Regions from separate parts of the Tatumella sp. UCD-D_suzukii genome, predicted to be linked through region 1. Evidence: predicted binding sites of a transcription regulator. Region 1 holds the regulator's gene; each other region holds the start of a gene.
The links. Region 1 encodes PhoB, which activates phosphate uptake and scavenging genes when phosphate is short. Its sites were predicted from a motif close to CTGTCATAAAACTGNCNNAT; they were not measured.

Region 1 (3,269 bases):
CTCCGGGTCCGCTACCGTTCCGGCCACTGGTAGTAAAAAGCCATCCGGACGGCTAAATGTCTTTCTGTAGCATGACATGAGGAAAATTCCTCATCAATTGATGAAATTTCAGTATAGATGAATTTTTTTCATTGGTGACTTCAGGAAAGTTCATTTTCCCGGAGAGAACATGACAGAAGAGACGGGACGCAGACACCGCGCCCCGGGGAAGTCATCAGGACGTCGATATATCAGTACGGCTTTCTTTGCCGACAATCAGACGGGAGGCAAGCTGAAAACTAAAGCAGGTCGCCTTTCCGGGAATACTGGAAACCGATAACCGGCTGCCATGATGCCCCAGCGCATGCTTCACAATCGCCAGGCCCAGGCCACTGCCCCCGGTCTGCCGGGAACGGGCCTTATCCACCCGGTAAAAGCGCTCGGTCAGATGAGGAATATGCTCAGCGGCGATCCCCGGGCCATTATCGGTCACCGAAAAAAGCGCGCCCTGCGCATCCCGCTGCCAGACGATATCAATGCGGGTATTTTCCGGAGTATGACTGAGTGCATTGTAAACCAGGTTAGAAATTGCGCTGCGCAACTGTTCATCATTACCATACACCCGCAGGTCGCTGTCCACCGAGAAACTGACCACCTGCCCCGGATGTTTCAGACTGTCGGCTTCCTGTTGCAGCATCGACAGCATTCCCGGTACATCAACGACCTCCCGGATATTCATCGCAGGGGCAGCTTCTATCCGGGTCAGGGTCATCAGTTGCCTGATAAGCCCCTCCATACGCCGCGACTGCTCCTGCATGGTACCTACCGCTTTCATCCGCAACGGCGCATTCATCTGGTCATCTTCCATCATTTCCAGATAGCCCTGAAGCACAGTGAGCGGAGTACGTAATTCATGGCTGACATTGGCAAAAAAGTGCCGGCGCATATTTTCGAGCTGGCGCATCTGCGTCATATCCCTTGCACTGATCATCCATTGGCCTTCAGTATAAGGCACAATTCTGAACTCCATATGACGGCCATTATTCAGTAACTGCGTCAGAGGTTTTTCAAAATCGGCAGTCTGTAAATAACGACTGAATTCGGGGTAGCGCAGCAGATTAAGAATATTTTGTCCGCTGTCTTCCGGCCAGCGCAGCCCCAGATATTCCTGAGCCAGCCCGTTACACCAGAAGATATTCCCCTCTTCGGTGGTCAGCACCAGCGCATCCGGCAGCGACTCAGCGCCACTTCGGAAGCGTTTGATCAGGCTTCGCAGTTCACGGCGACGGTGGCGGTTACGTGCCTGCATCAGATACAGACCGTGAAACAGCGGTTCCCAGCTCCCCTTACCGGTCGGGGGGGTCATACTTTTATCCACCCACAACCAATGGGACAGGCGCATCAGTTGAAAGAAATGCCAGAACAGTAAAAGGGCGACGGCCAGAAACAGACACCCGCCCGGATACCCGCTCACCAGGCCGACAATGCCCCCTGCAACGCAGACAAGAAAGAATTCTGACAACAGGGTACGCCACGAAAGTTTATCCAGCAAAAGTCACACTCCTGTCAGAAACGGGCTGAAAACCGGTAACCGGTGCCGCGGACAGTCTGAACCATACGTTCATGACCACTGATTTCAAGCGCTTTACGCAACCGGCGGATATGCACATCCACGGTCCTGTCTTCCACGTAAACATTCGTTCCCCAGACGTGATTCAGTAATTGCTCACGACTGTAAACACGTTCGGGATGGGTCATAAAAAAGTGCAGGAGTTTATATTCTGTCGGCCCCATATCCAGCGGGGTTTCGCCGGCCATCACCCGATGAGAGGTCGGGTCTAATGTCAGCCCCTGAATATCGATAAGTTCATCATCGGCCATCGGAGAAATACGACGGATCACTGCTTTGATCCTGGCAATCAGCTCCCGGGGAGAAAAAGGCTTAGTAATATAGTCATCAGCCCCCGCATCCAGACCACGGACACGATCTTCCTCTTCTCCGCGGGCCGTCAGCATCACCACCGGAATATCACGGGTCATGGCTTCTTTTTTAATATATTTAATCAATTGAATACCACTGCCCCCCGGGAGCATCCAGTCAAGCAGGATCAGATCGGGCCAGGGTTCAATCAGTTGCTTCACCGCGCTGTCATAATCTTCGGCTTCGATGGGATGGTAACCATTCTGCTCCAGCACAAAACATAACATTTCACGGATTGGAGCTTCATCTTCCACGACAAGAATGCGTTTAGCCATTGTTTCTCCAGAGGATATTTCCGGATTCTTCCGGTATACGCGGCACATTATGAGACAGTTTTATGACAGATTTATGAAGGAATGTCAGGGATATTTTTGCCGGCTTCCCCGGCGGGTACCGGTGCAGAGATACTTTTTTATCCCTGCACCGTCTGCAGGTATACTACGGGCAGCAGGCAATTTCGGGAGCATCATGAAAATTATCCATACCTCCGACTGGCATCTGGGCCAGTTTTTTTATTCCCGTAGCCGGGCGCGGGAACATCAGGCTTTCCTCGACTGGCTTCTCGCGCAGATCACTCTGCATCAGGTCAATGCCCTGATTGTTGCCGGAGATATTTTTGATACCGGTTCCCCGCCCAGTTATGCCCGGGAAATGTATAATCATTTTGTGGTTGAGCTGCAAAAAACCGGTTGCCGGCTGGTGATCCTGGCGGGAAACCATGACTCTGTCGCGATGCTGAACGAATCACGGGAACTGCTGGCCTGTCTGAATACCCGGGTGATCGCCAGTGCCAGCCCTGACGGCGAAGATCAGTTGGTGGTGCTGAAAGATGCTCAGGATCTGCCTGCCGCCATTTTATGTGCTATCCCGTATTTACGTCCGCGGGATATCCAGCTCAGCCAGGCCGGGCTGGACAGTCAGCAAAAACAGCAAAATCTGCTGCAGGCCATTGCAGACCATTACCGGCACTGTTATCAGGCCGCCCTGCGGCTTCGCGAGACGCTGGGTGACCCGTCACTGCCGATCATAGCGACCGGTCATCTGACTGCCCTGGGGGTCAGTAAAAGCGATTCCGTACGCGATATTTATATCGGTACCCTGGACGCCTTTCCGGCCTCCGCCTTTCCGCCCGCAGATTATATCGCCTTAGGCCATATCCACCGCCCGCAACAGGTGGGGGGGCAGCCTCATATCCGTTACAGCGGCTCGCCCATCGCACTGAGTTTTGATGAGTCTTCCACAGAAAAAAGCGTGTGTCTGGTGGAGTTCAGCCCGCAATCCGCCCCGGTGATCACACAGTTACCGATCC
Region 2 (3,269 bases), on a different contig from region 1:
GGGAGATCCGGCTCCGGAGGGGGCGCGGCATTGTCCCCGGTCAGGCGCATAGGCCAGAGGGCCCCTCATAGCCTGATGGCTACGCAAAACGCATAAAAAAGGCTGCCCGTGGGCAGCCTTTTCTTTCAGGACAAGGGCATCAGATAATCTGCAAGGCAATCCAGTATAACGATGCGGATAACAGAACAGAGACCGGCAGGGTTAAAATCCAGGCCATCGCAATGTTCTTGATCGTTTTACTTTGCAGACCACCGCCATCAACCAGCATGGTTCCGGCCACCGAAGATGACAGGATATGCGTGGTGGAGACCGGCATTCCGGTATAACTGGCAATCCCGATGGAGGCTGCGGCAGTCACCTGAGCAGACATCCCCTGAGCATAAGTCATGCCTTTCTTACCGATTTTTTCACCGATAGTTGTGGCCACGCGACGCCAGCCCACCATGGTTCCGGCAGAGAGCGCCAGAGCAACGGCAACAATGATCCAGACCGGGGCATATTCGATAGTGCCCAGCAGGTCATGACGCAGGTCACCCAGGTAACGCTGATTTTGCGCGCTGGTCTGTGGTAGTTTTGCCACTTTATCTGCCGTATCAGAGATACACAGCAGTAAGCGACGCAACTGCGCACGGTTGTCCGGGGTGAGCTGATCATAGCTGGTCAGGTTAGTCAGCATACCGCGGGCATGAGCGACCGCTTCCAGCGCACGTTCGTTGCTGCAGTGGAATTCTTCAACCGGTGTACTCATCGCGGCAGGCGTCAGCGCCGGTGCAATAATGGTTTGCAACGACTGGCTGTTCTGCTGGTAGTATTGCTCCAGATGGTCAACGGCATCCCGGGTACGGGTAATATCGTAGCCTGAGGCACCCATATTCACCACAAATCCGGCCGGGGCAACCCCGATAAGCACCAGCATAATCAGGCCGATACCCTTCTGACCATCGTTAGCGCCATGGGAGTAACTGACTCCGATCGCCGAGACGATCAGCGCAATCCGGGTCCAGAAAGGAGGCTTTTTCTTACCGTCAATCTTCTCACGTTCTGCCGGTGTCATGTGGATGCGGGAGCGCTTACGCGTACCGCTCCAGTACTTACGCAGCAGGAAGATCAATAAACCCGCTAATACCATACCGACAATCGGTGACAGGATCAGTGACATAAAGATGTTGATCACTTTCGGGATATTGAGTGCTTCAACCAGCGATGTACCGGTGGTTAACGCATTCGTCAGTGCTATACCGATAATAGCCCCGATAAGTGTATGCGAACTGGATGCGGGTAAACCGAAATACCAGGTACCGAGGTTCCAGATGATTGCTGCCAGCAACATGGAAAAGACCATGGCCAGCCCGTGAGCAGAACCCACGTTAAGCAACAGGTCGGTCGGCAGCATATGGACGATAGCATAAGCTACGCTGAGTCCGCCTAACAGAACCCCTAAGAAGTTAAAGATCCCCGCCATTGCGACAGCAAGCTGCGCACGCATTGCGCGGGTATAAATTACCGTTGCAACTGCATTAGCGGTATCATGAAACCCGTTGATTGCTTCGTAGAACAAAACAAACAACAGGGCCACTACCAGTAGCAGGCCAGTACTTAAATCGATACCAGCAAAAAGATGTAGCATAACGTTACGCCATTTTTTGAGGACATGAACCTGGCGCATTATCAGCGAGAGAGGTGCGTTCAGGGAAGGAAAATATCGCTTTTTTTCCGCCAGTGGCCAGATTAAGGGAAAATTAATTTATAAAAAATCTTTTAAATTAGTCAGTTATGTTAAAGCCTGCCATATAAGAAATTTTCATTCTGGAGTCCGTAACACCATCTCTTTACAATCAGCCGTTTTTAGCCGGGGGAAGCATGGAAAAGTTTGACGTCATCATCGTCGGAGCGGGGGCCGCAGGCCTGTTTTGTGCCGCTCAGGCCGGACAGCGTGGCCTTAATGTTCTGGTGCTTGATAATGGTAAGAAAGCGGGACGCAAAATCCTTATGTCCGGGGGCGGCCGTTGTAATTTTACCAATCTGTATACCGAACCCGGTGCGTACCTTTCACAAAACCCTCACTTTTGTAAGTCAGCACTTGCTCGCTATACACAGTGGGATTTTATTGAGCTGGTGGATCGGTATGGTATCGCGTGGCATGAAAAAACACTCGGCCAGTTATTTTGTGATGACTCGGCACAACAGATAGTCGATATGCTGCTGGCGGAATGTGAGGCGGGTAATGTTACCCTGCGCCTGCGGACAGAGATCCTGCAGACCGAACGGACGTCCGACGGGGAGTACCGGTTACAGCTTAACGGAATGGATGTAAGTACCCGCAAACTTGTTATCGCTTCCGGAGGGCTATCCATGCCGGGTCTGGGGGCCACTCCTTTCGGTTACAAACTTGCCGCACAGTTCGGGTTACGGGTACTACCGACACGGGCAGCACTGGTCCCCTTTACCTTGCATAAGCCATTGCTGGAACAGCTCCAGCCCCTGTCCGGGGTGGCCGTGCCGGTGACGGTGACGGCGAGTGGTGGAAAGCAGTTTAAAGAAGCGATGCTGTTTACCCACCGTGGCCTTTCAGGCCCGTCCATGCTGCAGATTTCCAGTTACTGGCAGCCGGGAGAAGCCTTAGAGATTGATCTGGTGCCAGAAACGCCGCTGGATGACTTCCTGAACCGGCAACGTGAAACGCACCCGAACCTGAGCCTGAAGAATTGTCTGGCAAAACTGCTGCCGAAACGGCTGACCGAGGTACTGCAGCAACAGGAGGTGGTGCCTGACCTGACACTCAAACAGCTGAATAGCAAACAACAACAACAGCTGGTCGGGCAACTGAACCGCTGGACGGTGCAGCCGAACGGTACCGAAGGTTATCGCACCGCGGAAGTCACCCTGGGAGGTGTCGATACCGACCAGCTTTCCTCGCGAACCATGGAAGCCCGTGATGTGCCGGGGCTCTTTTTTATCGGGGAAGTTGTGGATGTGACCGGCTGGCTGGGCGGATATAATTTCCAGTGGGCCTGGAGTTCTGCTGCCGCCTGTGCTGCGGCGTTGTAAGCAACGCATAACGTAACGCGTGATGCAATCAGACCTTCACTGTGCCGGTTTGCGGCCCGTCAGTGAAGGTCTGCTAACCTCCGTTCAGGCCTGACTTCTGGTATCGGAGAGGCCTTCAGCAAGACAGGGTTGTTCATGCCGGGAATATCAGTTCATGGCATAACATTTCGACGTCGCCACATTCTGGTCTGAACCGCTACCGGCACCTTTCAGCATACAAA
Region 3 (3,269 bases), on a different contig from region 1:
GACGACAGAAGCTATCAGGGTACCGCTGTTGGAACCCAGGGCGATGACGGATGCGACCAGTCCACGCCGCGCAGGCGGGGCATATTCTCCCAGCATCACCGTCCCGCCGGATAACTCAGCCCCGGCACCGAACCCCTGAGTGAAACGCAATACCACCAGGCAGGCCGGGGCCCAGAGGCCGATAGTCCGGTAATCCGGGATAAGACCTATCAGCATGGTGGACAATCCCATCAGCAGGATGGTGATCACCATCACTGACTTACGTCCGTGACGATCCCCCAGCCAGCCGAAGAAAAGTGCCCCGATGGGCCTGGCAATAAAGCCCACCGACCAGGTCGCGAAACTGGACAGTAACGCCATGGCGGGTGTGACTTCGGGGAAAAAAACATCGCCGAAGATAATTCCGGCGGCTAAACCGTAGAGTGCGAAGTCAGCATATTCCATCGCGGTGCCAAGCCAACAGGAAAACGTCGCCCGCCTGAAATCACGGCGTGCTTCACTCTCTTCTGTCAGGGTCAGCGAAGGATGAGAGGTTGGATGTCCGGGGGGATGTGCCATCACGGAGTACTCCCTGTCGTTTGGGTCAGAAAGGGACTTACTGTGGCACTGAGTGAAAAACGCCCACAGTTAGCAATATTTCTCCGGCATACGGAGATCAGAAGAAATTCCCTGGTGTCGGAATATTCGCTTGTCATTTTTGCCAGTCTTAGATGACTAATCATTTAAATGTTACAAGAGCAACTGAATGGCCGGATTACAGCGATTTTTTTGTGGGCGTTTTTCGGCAAGGATTTTATCTACGCGCGTAGATAAATCAAGAAAAAACGCACAGAAAATCCATTGTGTTTTATAATCAACAGAAGTCTTGCTGTTTAAATGAATTAATCGTTCAGTTATTGAGATTAAAATCACATTTTTAGTGTGCAATGAATGCAATAGCTTCCCTGCACGGCAGAGAAAATTAGCGTAAAGATGTGTCAGTAATATGACACCCTTCCGCGATAGTACCGAACGAAAAAGATATTTTTATCTCAACTTCGCGATCTGGTTCAAAAAATTTTCGAATAAACAAAAAACAGGGTTCTTATCCCCGGCGAAACAGCACATTGCCAGGCATAAAAATCTGCAACATCCGTCCGGTATACGCCGGTGTCCGGTCTTCAGGTCAGGGCGGTAACCTACTCTTTGCAGGAGAGCATTTTGGTATCAGAGCTTATTTCAACAGGATTCTTTGCGGCCTCGGTCGTGATCTATGCCCGTAAAGCCGGTCGTCACCGGCTCTGGTTTGTTATTATTACTCTGTTGTTAATGAGCTTTCTTCTACTGAATGCGACGTTATTTGCCAGTAATTACTTTACCGGTAACGGAATTACCGAAGCCGTTCTTTATACCGTCACAAATAACCTGACCGGGGCCGGTACCGCCCGCTATCTATTACCGGCATCCGCATTAATCCTCGTGACAGCACTCCTCTTTCTGGTACTGACCCGTATTCTGCGGAATAAAAATAAGCACCATGCTGGCTGGAGTATTTTTGCCTGTCTGCTGGCCGGTCTTTCTATTAATACCAGCCCGGCTTACCAGCAAATAAAATCGCTCGTCGCCTCGCATTCATTTCAGGAAGGGTCTGATTTTGATGACTATTATAAAGTCCCCGATAGCAAGATTAAAAAACCTCACCTGAATCTGGTTTATATTTATGCGGAAAGCCTGGAAAGAACCTACTTTAATCAGCAAGCCTTCCCGAACCTCGCTCCGGAACTGATGCAGCAGATGCAGTCAGGTATCGATTTTACGTCGACTGAACAATTACCCGGTACCGACTATACCATCGCCGGTATGGTGGCTTCGCAATGCGGGATCCCCCTGTTTGCTCCGTTTGAGGGGAATGCTTCGTCTTCTCTTTCCAGTTTTTATCCGCAAAATATCTGCCTTGGCGATATTCTGAAAAACTCCGGATACCAGAACTGGTTTATTCAGGGGGCCGATTTACGCTTTGGAGGAAAAGATATCTTCCTGCGTTCCCACGGGTTTGAGCCGCAACATATGGAAGGGTCAGAAGAACTGAAAACCCAGGTAGCAAACCCCGGGTACAGGAATAACTGGGGATTTTATGACGATACAGTTCTGGATAAAGTTTTCGATAAGTACCAGCAACTGTCGGCACAAAACCAACGCTTCGCTCTGTTTGCGCTGACCGTAGACACCCATCACCCGGATGGCTTTATCTCTGCCTCTTGCCAGCGAAAAAGCTATCCGTACGAGGGAAAAAATAATCTTTCTTTCAGTGCCGTGGCCTGTTCTCAGGAACATATCGCGCGACTGATTGAGCGGATAAAGCAGTCACCTGGCTTTAAAAATACGGTAATTGTTGTCGGCTCAGATCATCTGGCGATGAACAATACGGCATACCGTTATCTGACCCGCTATCCGCGCCACGATACCTTTTTTATTATTCGCGGGGATAAGCCCGAAACCGTTACCCTGAACAGCAAACGTAACACCATGGATAACGGTGCAACCGTCCTGGATATCCTTGGCGGCGATAATTTTATTGGTCTGGGACGCAGTACCCTTTCCGGTACCTCTCTGTCACAGGTGTTTGATAACCTGTCGCAGAAAGTTCTGCAGTGGAAACCGGACATTATTCAGCTCTGGAACTTTCCCCGAAAAATAGATCACTTCACTGTCGATCCGCAGAAAAATACCCTGAGTTTTTCCGGCTCCACCTTCCGGTTGCCGGTGCTGATTAAAGTCGATGCTGATAAAGTCGAACCTATTCCTGAAGGCGTCTATGCCGAAACTCTTTCTGCGCGGCTCAGCCGGTTTGCCGCCGGGGATAAATTCGTCTGGGTCGATAAATGTTATAAAGCCGGCCGTCTGTGGGCGCCGTCGCTGGCATTGACTGATGCGCTTTGTTATACCCACGGTCAGTTAGGGGGCACGCCGGAAGTCACCGAACTCGGGGCCGGTCTCTACCAGGGCAAAGTCATCTTCCCGCCCACCCTTTCTTCGGCAGACCACTATCAGCAAGCCCTATCCCTGCTGAAAATGCCGGACAACACTATCCGGTACCCTTCGGCAGTCTATCTGTTCAACCTGCCCGGTGCGCCGGAATCGGTCGAATCCTTTAGCGGTCTGTCCCGCAATGAGGGCTGGGGCCGCTGGTCCAATGCGAATCTTGCACCAGCCGTAACGCTGACCTATAAAGCGCCTCTGCCGGCGGCCTTCACGCTGCGGATCACTGCCAAAGGTTTTGGCCCGAATAT

Region 2: pitA (inorganic phosphate transporter PitA) is a predicted target of PhoB. The motif match lies at 1,763-1,782, and genes of this name have one in related genera.
Region 3: opgB (phosphatidylglycerol--membrane-oligosaccharide glycerophosphotransferase) is a predicted target of PhoB. The motif match lies at 973-992, and genes of this name have one in related genera.

Annotation. Positions count from the first base shown of each region.
Region 1 is NZ_JFJX01000049.1:59,902-63,170, forward strand. Features, by position in the region: gene phoR (phosphate regulon sensor histidine kinase PhoR) at 215-1,531, opposite strand; gene phoB (phosphate response regulator transcription factor PhoB) at 1,546-2,235, opposite strand; gene sbcD (exonuclease subunit SbcD) at 2,429-3,269, shown strand, end outside.
Region 2 is NZ_JFJX01000072.1:54,675-57,943, forward strand. Features, by position in the region: gene pitA (inorganic phosphate transporter PitA) at 140-1,627, opposite strand; gene CG67_RS16840 (NAD(P)/FAD-dependent oxidoreductase) at 1,861-3,048, shown strand; gene CG67_RS16845 (hypothetical protein) at 3,196-3,269, opposite strand, start outside.
Region 3 is NZ_JFJX01000001.1:241,208-244,476, reverse strand. Features, by position in the region: gene CG67_RS01165 (MFS transporter) at 1-558, opposite strand, end outside; gene opgB (phosphatidylglycerol--membrane-oligosaccharide glycerophosphotransferase) at 1,198-3,269, shown strand, end outside.